One region of the Romboutsia lituseburensis genome, then DNA from elsewhere that is predicted to be linked to it. Evidence: riboswitches for the same ligand, from Rfam matches in the RefSeq annotation. Region 1 holds a riboswitch; each other region holds the start of a gene.

What was found. A riboswitch is a leader RNA that binds a small molecule or an ion and turns the genes downstream of it on or off. The one in region 1 is predicted to bind cobalamin.
Region 2: another riboswitch for cobalamin. It lies ahead of NWE74_RS03975 (FecCD family ABC transporter permease); the one in region 1 lies ahead of NWE74_RS09520 (response regulator transcription factor).
Region 3: another riboswitch for cobalamin. It lies ahead of NWE74_RS00585 (S-layer homology domain-containing protein); the one in region 1 lies ahead of NWE74_RS09520 (response regulator transcription factor).
Region 4: another riboswitch for cobalamin. It lies ahead of NWE74_RS03905 (ABC transporter substrate-binding protein); the one in region 1 lies ahead of NWE74_RS09520 (response regulator transcription factor).

What each region holds. Positions count from the first base shown of each region.
Region 1 is NZ_JANQBQ010000001.1:1,973,711-1,977,271, forward strand. Features, by position in the region: gene NWE74_RS09515 (sensor histidine kinase) at 1-1,422, opposite strand, end outside; gene NWE74_RS09520 (response regulator transcription factor) at 1,422-2,111, opposite strand; cobalamin riboswitch at 2,342-2,524, opposite strand; gene NWE74_RS09525 (energy-coupling factor ABC transporter substrate-binding protein) at 2,562-2,873, opposite strand; gene NWE74_RS09530 (energy-coupling factor ABC transporter permease) at 2,845-3,561, opposite strand, start outside.
Region 2 is NZ_JANQBQ010000001.1:790,033-793,593, reverse strand. Features, by position in the region: gene NWE74_RS03980 (hypothetical protein) at 1-929, shown strand, start outside; cobalamin riboswitch at 1,356-1,529, shown strand; gene NWE74_RS03975 (FecCD family ABC transporter permease) at 1,673-2,695, shown strand; gene NWE74_RS03970 (ABC transporter ATP-binding protein) at 2,704-3,459, shown strand; gene NWE74_RS03965 (diphthine--ammonia ligase) at 3,516-3,561, shown strand, end outside.
Region 3 is NZ_JANQBQ010000001.1:115,163-118,723, reverse strand. Features, by position in the region: gene NWE74_RS00585 (S-layer homology domain-containing protein) at 1-1,953, opposite strand, end outside; cobalamin riboswitch at 2,232-2,409, opposite strand; gene NWE74_RS00580 (response regulator transcription factor) at 2,679-3,362, opposite strand.
Region 4 is NZ_JANQBQ010000001.1:771,548-775,108, reverse strand. Features, by position in the region: gene NWE74_RS03910 (aminotransferase class V-fold PLP-dependent enzyme) at 1-1,191, shown strand, start outside; cobalamin riboswitch at 1,393-1,566, shown strand; gene NWE74_RS03905 (ABC transporter substrate-binding protein) at 1,718-2,626, shown strand; gene NWE74_RS03900 (helix-turn-helix domain-containing protein) at 2,667-3,561, opposite strand, start outside.

The DNA.
Region 1 (3,561 bases):
TTCATAATGTATAGTAAATATAAATCTAGATCCTACTCCTACATTTGATTCAACATAGATTTCTTCATCTAAGTGCCTTATTATTTCTGCAGCTATAGATAATCCAATTCCCGTACCCATAGATTGCCTAGATTTATCAACTTTATAAAATCTATCAAATACAAAAGGTCTATCCTCTTCATCTATTCCAATTCCGGTATCAGATACAACAACATTTAGAAACTCTTTTTCTATAATAGTTTCTAAACTCACAGTTCCTTCTTCTCCTGTAAATTTAAATGCATTATCTAGTAGTATCACCAAAACTTGTATTATTCTATTATAATTAGTAAATACAACAGATTTATCACCTTCAATTTTTTTGACATTTAAATTTATATCTAAGTCATTTGCAATCACTTCAAACTTTTCATATATTTCTTCTAAAATATCATTTAAATCTACTTTATCTTTCTTTACTGATACATTACCTGCTTGAAGATTAGATAACTCTAGCATGTCCTTTATTAATACTTCTAATCTCATCGATTCTCTTAATATCATACTATAATATTTTTTCCTATCTAATTTATCTGAAAATGCATCATCATTTAACATTTCTGCTACTGCTCTTATAGATGTTACTGGAGTCTTTAATTCATGTGAAATGTTAGCTACATAATCTTTTCTCATTTGATCTAATAATCTAGCTTCCTTATCATTTTGTTCTAACCTTAATGTTAGTTCATTAAAAGCTCTAGCTAAATCACCTATCTCATCATCTTGACTTTCTTTTATCCTTACAGAATAATCCCCTTTTGCCATAGACATTGTAGCCTTAGTCATATCATCTAAGGGTTTAAACCATTTTTTACTTGATAAGTATATAGGTATAATAGTAGATGTTAAAACTAAAACTACACTTATCATTAATACAATATAAAATCCTACAAATAAATCTGCAAAATCTTTTGTAAGCTTTATAACAAATATGGCACCAACAATTTTGCCGTCTTGCTTTATAGGCTCTCCTACAATTATGGAGTCTCCCTTTAATCCATAAACTTTAGTTACACCTTTTATTGAATTTCCTCCCAAAACTGTATTTATGTATGGTTCTAATCCTTGTTTTATTTTTATATCATCAATTATAATTCCATCTTCTCTTTTAGGATATATTTTACATATTGATTGTTTAGAATTATCATATCCTTTTATAATAACATCATTTCCTAATATATTTTGAAGTCTATCAGACAATTTACTAGCCACAATATCATATTGATATATTGTATCTTCTACTTTCTGCTGGATTTCTTCTAATTTAATTTTTAAAAAGTATTGTTTCAAAGTTATACTACAAAATAATATCATAACTGAAACAGCAACTATACTAGCAATGCCTATCGTTCTAAATATTTTTTTAAATAGTGAATGATTCATTAAGACACCTCAAATCTATATCCCACACCATATATAGATTTAATTTCCCAATCAGAGTCATATGAACTTATTTTTTTTCTTAATCTTTTAATTTGAGTATCTACTACTCTAGTATCCCCAAAATAATCATATCCCCAAACTTCTGACAATATAAAGTCTCTTGTCAATGTCTTTCCTGGATTTGATGCTAGCATATAAAATATCTTAATTTCTTTAGGTGTAATACTAACTGGATGCTTATTTATATATACTTCGTGACTTTCTAAATTTATTTCAAGGTTTTTATGTTTTATTAAATCACTTTTTTTATACGAATTTGCGCTAGTTACTCGTCTTAAAACGGTTTTTATTCTTATTACTACCTCTCTTGGCGAAAATGGTTTAGTTATATAATCATCTGCCCCCATTTCAAGTCCAGTTATTCGGTCTATAGTCTCACCTTTTGCTGTCAACATAATAATTGGAACATTACTTACTTTTCTAATTTCTTTACATACTTCAGTTCCAAACATCTTTGGCATCATTAAATCTAATAATATAAAATCAGGATTATATTCTTCAAATTTTTTTAACCCATCGATTCCATCGTATGCTGATACATAATCCATACCTTCTAATTTTAAATACTCCCCAACTGTTTCATGTATTGATTCTTGATCATCACATATTAAAATTAAAGTCTTTTTCAAAATTACTCACTCCTTTATCCCCTTGTAGCCATTTAACCTCTTGCTATAAAGATACTAACATAAAAAATGCTTTAGCAATACAGCTAAAGCATTTTTTATGATTAAATCATTTATTTTATTAAAAATAGGTTAAGGGCAAAATTAAAAGCTCAATCAAACGGGGATGAGCTTAGTATACCTATATAATAAATATTCATATAGTCAGTAAGAACCTTCCTCATCCCCGAAGAAATCCTTTATATATTATAGGTAGATATCCTGGCTTAGCTTCATCCTACTAGTTTACCTTCCCGTGAAATTATCACAGTGGTTTAACAAACGTTCGTCCACATTACAGTAGCGGGTGCTGCAAAGGATTTTAACCTTTTTCCCTATTAATCTCTTTTTAGAGAGCCTATAATAGATTTAATTTTATAATAAAATGCTTTATAATATATATTATACATGCATTTACTTGGCTTTTCTACTACCTAAATAATATCCTATGATTCCAGCTCCTAAAGCTGCCTGAGTAGCAAATAGTAAACTTTCTATTTCTCCACTAGGTGGCTCATATAAACTACTAAACCAAGGCTTATAGTCTGGAGATATTTCTGTTATTGCATCCTCTGCTTGACCATCAGCTCCACCATATTCTGCTCCTGGTTTTAATACTAAAGGAGTCACTATAAGAGCAACTGCTATTAAAAGCATTATAAAGTTGTTTTTATTAGCTTTTTTATTATCTTTATTTTTATTTGCCTGTTTCGCATTTGTACTCATCGTAGTCTACTCCTTCCTCTTCTCTTTGTGTGATCATGTTATATATTATACTTGTTAATATACCTTCACCTATTGCTATAGGTATTTGAGTTAAGAAGAATATTCCTAAGAATTTAACTAAAGATGCCATAACTCCACCAGATGCATCTGGAAACGCTAATGCTAGTTGAGTTGCTGTTACTGTATATGTAGCTAAGCATCCTAATGCAGAAGATATAAATACATTAAATCTAGTATTTACATTAAACTTTTTAAGTAATTTATATAGTCCATATGTAACTAAGGCTCCTACAACTGCCATTGAGAATCCATTAGCTCCTAAAGTTGTTAACCCACCATGTGCTAAAAGTATAGCTTGGAATAAAAGTACTATTGTTCCTAAAACAACCATTACACTTGGTCCAAATAATATAGCTCCTAGTCCTATCCCTGTTGGATGTGAGCAACTTCCTGTTAATGATGGTATTTTTAGCGCTGATAATACGAATACAAATGCACCACATAGCGCTAATAATACTTTCTTTTTAGGATTTTCTTTAAGTATTTTTGTGATATTTTTTAATCCTATTAAAAAACACGGTATAAATATTAAACTCCATGCAATAGACCACTTTGGAGGTAAAAATCCTTCCATTATATGCATGGCGTGTGATTGAACAGGATTAAGTAGTATAAACATGAATGCTGC
Region 2 (3,561 bases), 1.2 Mb from region 1:
TATATAAAAATATTGAAGCATTAAAAGAAAGTGTAAATAAGTATTTATTTGATAGAAATAGTTCAATAAATCATATGAACATCCTAAATCAAATTTTGCAAATAAAGAATTATGAATATTTTAACGAAATAGAACCATTTATAAATGTTGATATAAATGATATAGAAAATAGATTATTAAATATGTGTTTAGTCTTTAATATAAAAATAGAGGATATAAATAATTTAAAAGATGAATTATCTCAAAACTATGTAAATAATACTGAGAACTTAAATAATATTATAGATAAAGAATATGTTAAAGAAATAATAAACTATATAGAAGATAATGAAATTTATTCTTTAAATCAGAAGTCTAGATATGGATCAATATCTAGCGAGTATGAAGTTAAAAATAAATCTGAAATAGTTGATAAAAATGAAGATGAAACTAATGGTGAGTATAGCCCAATTCTTGTTATTCATAGACCTGCAAAATATCATAGGGGTACATATATATTAGAAGAAAATTCTTATGTATATATAAAAAGACAGCCACTAGATGCATTAATAAAACAAGAAAGACTGGAAGAAAAGGGTATAGATTCAATGGGTGCTATACTATACAAAAAGTTAAAACACGATCTTACGAATGAGAATTTACAAGAATTGCTAGCTGAACTTTATGTGTACTCTCAAAAAAATAATTCTCAATTTGATAATATTAAATTAGCAGACATAACTTCTAATAAAGTGTGGATGACAGCAGACAAACTTAAAAAAGAATTTAAGGAACTTAGATATTATCATAAAAACTTAACTCAAAAAGTAAAAGAAATTTATGACTCAACAGGGGCATATTATACTCAAATAGGAGGCAAGTATATATTTAACAGTAGAGAGTTTTTACATAGCTATAAAACATATAAGGGAAAAGATATAACAAACTAAAGAATATTAAATGAAATTGTTAATAGTTTGTAAAATAGGTTAATTAATGGTAAAATACGATACATTTTAGTCGATGAGAGAATATATTTATAGAAAGAAAGAACATCACATTTAATTAATAATTAACCATTTTTACAAAACTAGGAATAATAAAATTTTTATAAAAGGAGATGTTAAAAGTGACTACAACAGCATGGATATTTATGGGTGTAGCTTGGACATCAATAATTGCAGTATGCAGTTTAGCTCTTGCAAAGGTACTTAAATAGTTTGTAGTTATCAAAATTTATAGCATCTAGTTAAAAAAGACTATCCAGGATATTTTTATTATGGATGGTCTTTTAATTTTTATAGATTAAATAAGAAATTAATAAAATCTATTACAGTTGATATATGTAGAATGATTATATATAATAAATAATATAAGTACATATTAAGATATTAGGTGTCAATGTGACTTAATAGGGAATTAGATTAAATCTCTAAGCTACCCCAGTAACCGTAAAACGGACGAAATCTAAAATACCACTGATTAATCGGGAAGGTTTGAAAGTAGGACGAAGTTGAGCCGGGAGAACTGCCTAAAATCTAACTAGTACCTTCTGAGGGTGGGGATTAGTGTGATTTTCAATTGTAATTTAGTAATTGATTTAAACAGGCATGCCCTTTAGGTATGTCTTTTTGAATATGTCAAAAACTTAATAAAACACCCTAAACAATCAACTAGAAAGGTAATTCAAAATATGATTAGGAGAAAAAGTTTATCCTTAGTATGCATACCAATAGTGTTTTTAATAATTTGCATGGGAATATCTATAGGAAGTTCTAATATTAATTTGTTAGATACAGCTAATATATTATTAAATAAAATGTTTAACATTCCTTTAATAGATAATATAAACCCTAAAGATGTATCAATAATATGGTCTATAAGATTTCCAAGAGTTTTATTAGCATTTATGGTTGGAGGCTGTTTATCTGTAAGTGGTGCAGTAGTTCAGTCTATATTAAAAAATGAGTTAGCATCACCTTATACTCTAGGTGTATCATCAGGTGCATCACTAGGTGCAGGATTGGTTATAGTTCTTGGAATATCAATACCACTATTAGGAACCTTAACACTTCCGTTAATTGGTTTTTTATCAGGTCTTTTGACTGTTTATTTAGTAATAGTATTTAGCCAAAAAGTAGATAAAACAATGTCGAATAATACTATAATACTTGCAGGAATGGTACTTTCATTATTCGTAAATGCTCTTTTGACAACAATAACAGCTTTGTTTAGTGAAGATATAAAAAGTATTACAATGTGGCAGATGGGAAGTTTTTCCATGAAAGGATGGTCATACGTAAAAGTCCTTGTACCATTTTTGTTAATAGGAATGATAGGTGTATTAAAGTATACTAAAGAGATGGATATTTTAACGTTTGGAGAAGAGCAAGCAAAAGCTGTTGGTGTAGATACTGCTAAGGTTAAAAAGCACTTATTTATATTATCGGCAACTTTAACAGGCTCAGCAGTAGCCTTAAGTGGAACGATAGGATTTGTTGATTTAATTGCACCACATATAGTTAGAAAGGTATTTGGGTCAAAACATACATATGTGATACCAATGTCTTTTATATTTGGAGGATGCTTAATGGTTATAACAGATCTTATATCTAGAACTATAGTATCACCACAAGAACTGCCAGTAGGTGCTATAACGGCTCTTATAGGAGCGCCATTCTTTGCATATGTTTATTTTAATAATAAAAAAGGGTAGGTAAGAAAATGCTAGAAGTCAAAGAGCTTTATTGCGGATATGATAATAATGACATTATAAAAAATGTAAATTTTGAAGTTAAAAAAGGTGAAAATATTTGTATAATAGGGCCAAATGGTTGTGGAAAGAGTACTTTACTTAAGTCTATTGCAAATATAATTGATTATAGAGGAAGTATAAAGATAGATGGTAAAGAAGTTAATACATTTAATAGGAAAGAATTAGCTACAAAAGTGGCTTTAATGAGCCAAATATCTCAAATATATTTTCCTTATACAATTTATGAAACAGTATCGCTGGGAAGATATGCTTATTTAAAAGGTCCATTTCAATCTTTAAAAGGTGAAGATAGAGATATAGTTATTGATAGTATAGAAAAAGTCGGACTTTATGATATAAAAGATAAAATGATAAGTGAGTTGTCAGGAGGACAATTACAAAGAGTATTTTTAGCTAGAACATTTGCTCAAAATCCTGAAATTATATTATTGGATGAACCTACAAATCATCTAGATTTAAAGCATCAGATAGAATTACTGCAACATTTAGTCATTTGGGCAAAAGATAATAATAAGATTGTTGTTGGAGTTTTACATGATTTAAATTTAGTTCAGTATTTTTCAGATAATGTAATTATGGTAAGTAAAGGTGAGGTAGTAGCTAAGGGAACACCTAAAGAGGTCTTAATAAGTGAAAAACTTAAACAAGTTTATGATATAGATGTTAAGCAATTTATGATAGAAGTGCTTAAAAAGTGGGAATAAGAAGAATGTAGTACATACAATCAAGAGAAATTTTTAAATTAGAAGGAGAAGTAAATATGAGCAAGAAGTTTATTATGTCATTTAGCGGGGGTAAAGATAGTA
Region 3 (3,561 bases), 1.9 Mb from region 1:
ATTATATATTGTAGCTAACTTTCCTACTGGATTAGATACACCTTTAAAGCTTATTTGCGCTGTATCACCTTTACCAATTTGTTTACCTGGGTTAGTTTTATTTTTTATATCTATTTCTATTTTTCTGGCATCTACAACTTTATAATAACTCTTAGTTTCACCTTTGCTATTTGTTGCTTCAATACCAATGATATTACTTCTATTTTTTAACTTTGCAGTATATGAATCTCCATTTTTTGTTAGTACTTCATCGTTACATGTAACCTTTATATTCTCCGCATTAGTTGCATTAACTTTAAACGTTAAATCAGTACTATTTCCATTTTTAAAATATATAGTATCATATGAATCTTGCTTTATATCAGTACTTATTTTTATATCAGTATCACTATTTGTAACATTAAATACTACATAAGCAGTATTTACACTTGAACTAGCTCCATATGTTCTATCTTTATAAGTTGTCTCATCATATGTAACTTTAACTATAGTAGTTCCTTCTTTTTCAGCAGTTACTAATGTTTTTTCACTACTACTATTAGTACTTAATGATATGCTGTCTCCTTTAACTATTTTAAATTTAAAATTAGGCCTATGTACATCATTTTCTATACTACTTCCTACTATTTGAGGTATTCTACGTGGGTATATATCTGACTGTTCTCCTACCTTCATTTCTTTAAAATCATATTGTAACCATAAATCATTGGCAAAGTCATTAGGTACGTTATTTATATCTTCCTCTGTACCACAACTTGATTCTACTAGTCTGTTCACTGCTATATTTATTTTGCTTATATATTTACTTACTATAATTTCTGCTTCTGTTTCTTTACTATTGTATTTTTCGTCATTTATTATTACTTTAGCTTCATCTATAGCATTTTGTAAATTACGCTTAGATTCCTCTGTATAATTACCTTTACTTAAAGTGTCAATTGCATTATATGTTATTTCCGATAAATATTTAACTAGTGGTTTTTTTAATTCCTCAGAATTTACAGTTACACAATATCTAAGTCTTATAATATCGTCTTTTTTTATTTTATAGCTATCTAAACCTACATCAGGAAATTCTCCATTTACTTCATACTTCCATCCACTTCCATTCCCGTGGTCAAATTCTCCATCACCATCTATAGAACTAACATATAGGTTACTACCACTTCCTGTATATTCTATAGGTATATTATTTTCATCAGTAACTTTCTTTAATACTGACCAAGCTGTATCGCCTTCATCGAAAGCTATGCTTTGTAGTGAAAGAGTGTCACCTTTACCTATAGTTCTTTTTTCTATTGAGAATTTAACCATATCTTTATTTTCACATTCATGGTCTTCTTCTACTTTTATAGTTATATTTGGTAATGTTCCAAAGTTACCCTCAGTACCAATATTAGGTATTCCTGGACTCCACTCATTAGCTTCCTCGTATACAGTTCCATTTGTTAGATGATATTCTCCTGGACTTAAATCACTTATAATTAGCTTTTTTAAATCCTTAGATTCTGATCTTAACTCTTCCTTTCCTGGAATATCAGACTTATATACAATTCTATAATCTCCGCCATAACTAGAGTTCCATTGACCTGAAACCGTATAAATAGGTACATCTATACTACTGAATTTTATGGTAACTTGATTACCTTCCACCGTCTGATTTATATCTATTGGTTTATTTTTTAAATTTACATTTTTTCCTTCAACTCTTATTTCATTATCTGAAACAAACTCCACTATATCACCCTTGTAGGTATAGTCAATATTATCAGAGTGATAGTAAGTTTCATACTGACTAGCATTGATGTCATCTTCTGTAATTTCTTGTGTTGGCTTCATATTATACATATTATTAGATGTCAGTGCACTTACTGGTATAACATTAATAATTAATGCTAATGTAAGTAGTAAGCTCATAATAGTCTTATACTTAGCCTTTTTAATTTTACTCATTTAAACTCCCCCTTTTTTTTAGTACTCTATTTAATACATAAAATACATTTTTTATCCCCCCACTTAAGAAAAAGTTATACTTGTGAAATTTTTTAGATTATTTAATTACACATGCCATGTTTAGAGATAATATGCTTACAATCATAAAAATAGCTATAACAAAATTATACTTATATTTATAATTAAAAAAGATATTCAAGTATGAATATCTAACCAAGAAAAATCACATATATATATTTTTTTATTTTTTCTATACATAGTGATATATTTCCCCAGAAAGATCTATTCGTGGCATAGGCAGGTCTCCTGGCTTACGATTCATCCTTATTAGCACCTTCCCGCTTTTTTAGCAGTGGCATTTTGCTAACTCATCATCGATTACAGTTACTGGGGCAGCTTTGGCATTTAACCAAATTCCCTATTAAGTAATAATACACCTTTGCCATATATATTTTGTTTTAGTGTATAAGCATATTGAACAATAATTTTAATTTAAATAAATTTGTTCCTCTAATTCCAATTATACATATTATTTTTTTTCATTTGTGTCATAAGGGTGTCATAATAAGTACAAATTCTTATTTTTTTACATAATATAACAATCTACATTTTATTTAAATCATAATTATTGTTTGTTATTTTATTTATTTAATATAGAAAAACTAAAAAAAGTTGATTAATACGTGTTAATCAACTCTTTTTCCCCATAATGACATTAATAATTACTAGCTTATTTCAAACTTATAACCTACACCATATATCGACCTAATTTTCCAATTTACTTCATCTTGTGGTATTTTTTTTCTAAGTCTTTTTATCTGAGTATCAACAACTCGAGTATCTCCAAGGTACCCATACCCCCAAACTTCTGATAATATCTCATCTCTATTTAAAATAATTCCAGGATTAGATGCAAGCATATAAAGAATTTTAATTTCTTTAGGTGTAAATTTTACCAATTTACCTCTTATATAAACTTCATAAGTATCGATACTTATTTCAAGGTCTCTATACTTTATTCTATTATTCATCCTAGAGAAGCTATTACTTCTTCTTAACACTGTTTTTATTCTTGTTACAACCTCTCTTGGTGAAAAAGGCTTTGTTATATAATCATCTGCTCCTAATTCTAGGCCAATTATTTTATCTATAGTTTCTGATTTTGCTGTTAGCATAATAATAGGTACCTCACTATATTTTCGAACTTCCCTACAAACATCTGTCCCAAACATTTTCGGCATTGTTACATCCATCAATATTAAATCTGGCTGAATTGTTTTTGCTTTATCAAGTGCATCTAATCCATCATATGAAGATATATAATCCATCCTTTCTAATTTTAAATACTCTCCTATAGTGTCATGTACTGATGTTTCATCATCACATATAAGTATCAAACTATTTGACAATTAACCTCACTCCCTCTAAAAATTCTCCATTATCTAAATATATTTTTAATAGTTTATAATAAAATTATCTATATATTTTATTATATAAAGTCTTTTTGTTATTTTAGTGTCATTATTATGTCATAATTAGTACAATTTAAACAATAAAAAACTATCTCTAAGTATTATTTCATATTACTTAGAGATAGTTTTTTATTAA
Region 4 (3,561 bases), 1.2 Mb from region 1:
GCAACAACACCGCCTATAAATATGGCAGCGAATGCAGTTATTGAAAACTCACTAATATATGGACCAATAGCTAGGGGTGCAGGTCAAAAAGGTGATTTATGTACTCAAAAATATGAAGAAGCTAGAGAACAAATTTTAACATTTTTTAACTTGTTAGGATGCAATTCACACACTGTAATATACACAAAAAATACAACTGAAGGAATAAACTTATTAGCAAATGTATTAATAAAGGATAAAAATGAAAAAGTGTTGACTACTAGAATGGAACATCATGCTAATGACTTACCTTGGAGAAAAGTAGCTACTGTAGAATATATAGATGTTGATGAATTAGGAAGAGTTAATATAAATGATATAGAAAAAAATTTGATAGAAAATAATGGTGAGATTAAATATGTAAGTATAACTGGAGCATCAAATGTAACTGGATACACAAACCCTATTAATGAGATTGCGAAAATATCCCATAAATATAATGCGAAAATAATAGTTGATGGAGCTCAGCTTATAGCACATAAAAAGGTAGATATGAAAGGTAGAACACCAGAAGAGCAAATAGACTTTTTAGTATTTTCTGCTCATAAAGCGTATGCTCCTTATGGAAGTGGAGCAATAGTGGGATTAACCGAAGAGCTATCACAAGCAGAACCATTTCTAAGAGGTGGTGGATGTGTTGATGTAGTAAGTGATTATGGTGTTGTATGGAGTGAACCACCTCACAAAGATGAAGCTGGAACATCTAATTTTTTAGGTGTAATGGCTATGGTAAGTTCATTAAATCAATTAAGAAATATAGGATTTAGAAATATATCTAGTCATGAAATGCTACTTAAAAATTACTTGATGAAAGAAATGAAAAAGTTAGATAGAGTAATACTTTATGGTGATACAGAGTATACGGATGATAGATTGGGTGTAATTACATTTAATATAGAAGGAATCGAGTTTGATACAGTTGCACATAAATTTGCAGAAGAGTTTGGTATAGCATTGAGATATGCTAAATTCTGTGCTCATCCATATGTAAATAGGCTGCTAGGTATAAGTGACGAAGAAGCTTATGAACATGCAATGGATGAAGACTTAGAACAATATGGAATGGTAAGGTTAAGTTTAGGGTTATATAACACATTAGAAGAAGCTGAAATTTTTATAAGAGCTTTAAAAAGTATAATAAGAAATAACTAATATACGTATGACTTATAATATTTTAAGAAACGTACGAAGCCGTTGTCACTATGAAGAGTAGTGAATACGCAGTGAATTAAGATAAATGAATTTTTTATTAGATATTTGAGAGATTGTGAAAAGAAAAATGGGTATAAATTAGATTATTGAAATAAAGGATTGCAAATACATGAAATATAAGCTACTATAAAAGTGAGAAAAAAGAATAATAAAAGTATTGGTGTTTATTTAACTTAATAGGGAATTAGATTAAAAGTCTAAGCTACCCCAGTAACCGTAAAACTGACGAAATCAAAGATACCACTGAGCAATCGGGAAGGTTTGAAAGTAGAATGAAGTTGAGCCGGGATACCTGCCAATATCTTTAACGTTAATATCTTCTGAGGGTTAGATATTTAACTATATAATAAAGATAAAATCAAAAGCATGCTCTCAAAGCATGCTTTTTTGTTTTTTGTATTAGTATTAAAGTTAAATGAAGAAGTAAAAAATTTATAAGTAGAAATTATAAGTAAGGAGAAAGAAAATGAAAAAGAAACTAACGAGTATATTAGCATTAGTATTAGTAGTTATGCTAGCTACTGTAGGATGTAGCCCAAAAAGTAAAACAATAAAAGATAGAGAAGGTAATGATGTTACACTTCCTAAAAAAATGGATAGAATAATATCAACAGCCCCATCAAACACAGAGGTGCTAGTAGATTTAGGTCTTGCTGATAAATTAGTAGCGGTGGATAAATATTCAACAGATATAGAAGGAATAAACAAAGACATAGAAACAATAGATTTCTTAAATCCAGATGCAGAGGCAATAATAGCTTTAAATCCAGATATAATAATAGCATCAGGACATAATAAAACAGGTTCAAGTGAAGATCCATTTAAACTTATAAAAGAGGCTGGAATAAGCGTAGTTTACATACCAAGTAGTGATAGTATACAAGGAATTTATGATGACATTATGTTTTTAGCAGATATAACTGATAAAAAAGAAAAAGGTCAACAGATAGTAGATAATATGAAAAAAGAAGTAGATGAAATAAAAGCTATAGGTGAAACTATAAAAGATAAGAAAAAAGTTTACTTTGAAATAGGACCAGCACCAAATCTATATAGTTTTGGGAATTCAACATTCTTAAATGAAATGATAGAATTAGTTGGAGCAGAAAATGCATTTAAAGATGAAAAATCATGGATAAGTCCAAGTGAAGAATCAGTGATAGATAAAAATCCAGATGTAATATTAACTAATGTAGACTATATTAAAAATCCTTTAGATGAAATTAAATCTCGTAATGGTTGGAGCAATATAACTGCAGTTAAAGATAATAAAGTATTTTTAATAGATAAAAATTCATCATCTCGTCCATCACATCACGCTATAAAAGCTCTTAAGGAAATGGCAGTAGCAATTTACCCTGAAAGTTATAAGTAGAAATAAAATAACACCTGTATTTTACAGGTGTTATTTTTGTTTAATCATAAATCGATTTTGAATATTCAGTAGGTGAAATCCCAAAATTAGATTTAAATTTTTTTGAAAAATAATGAATTGATGAAAATCCTAGAATTTCAGAAATTTCACTGAGTGTATATGTAGAGTTTTTAATAAGCTCCTTGCTTTTGTTAAGCTTAAGGTCATTAATATAATTTTTTACAGTATTATTCATATTCTTTTTAAATAAAGAGTGTAGCATAGATGGACTAATACAAAAATGTCGGCATAAATTATCGACTGAAAGTTTTTCATATAAATGATTATCTATAAATTTTAGGATTTCATTTAGCAAATTATTTTCATAAGTTTGTTGCATATGAGTAGTTGGTCTAGATTGAAAATAAGAATTCTCTAATCTAAGTGTTTGTATAATAAGTTGCTTTAAATAACAAAGTGATAAATCGTTAGAGTATATACTCTTGCTAGAAAGTTCTTCTATTAGTTTTCCAACAAGAGAATAAGAGTCTCTTTGCAATGTAAAGACCTTATTACATAATAACTCATGATGATTAAAGTCCATATTAAAATTAATTGTTAAATAAGAACTACTAGAATCTAGAGTTGATTGAGTATGAAATTGAAGAGGAGCATAAAAAATTAAATCTCCTTGTTCTAATTCATACTTTTTATCATCTACAGTAGTAGATAATAAACCTTTATCAACATAAGTTAACTCCCAATATGGATGGGTCTCTCCGGAAAAATTATAGTTTATACCTTTTTCTTGATAAAATTTGGTATATATTTCATTTATATTCAAAGAAGAAGAAATATTTTTGTAAGTATATTTTTCTTTTAAATTTATAGGTTTTAAATATTTGCTGTCACAAGAAATTTTAATTTCGCAATCATCAGATACGCAGATAAGATTA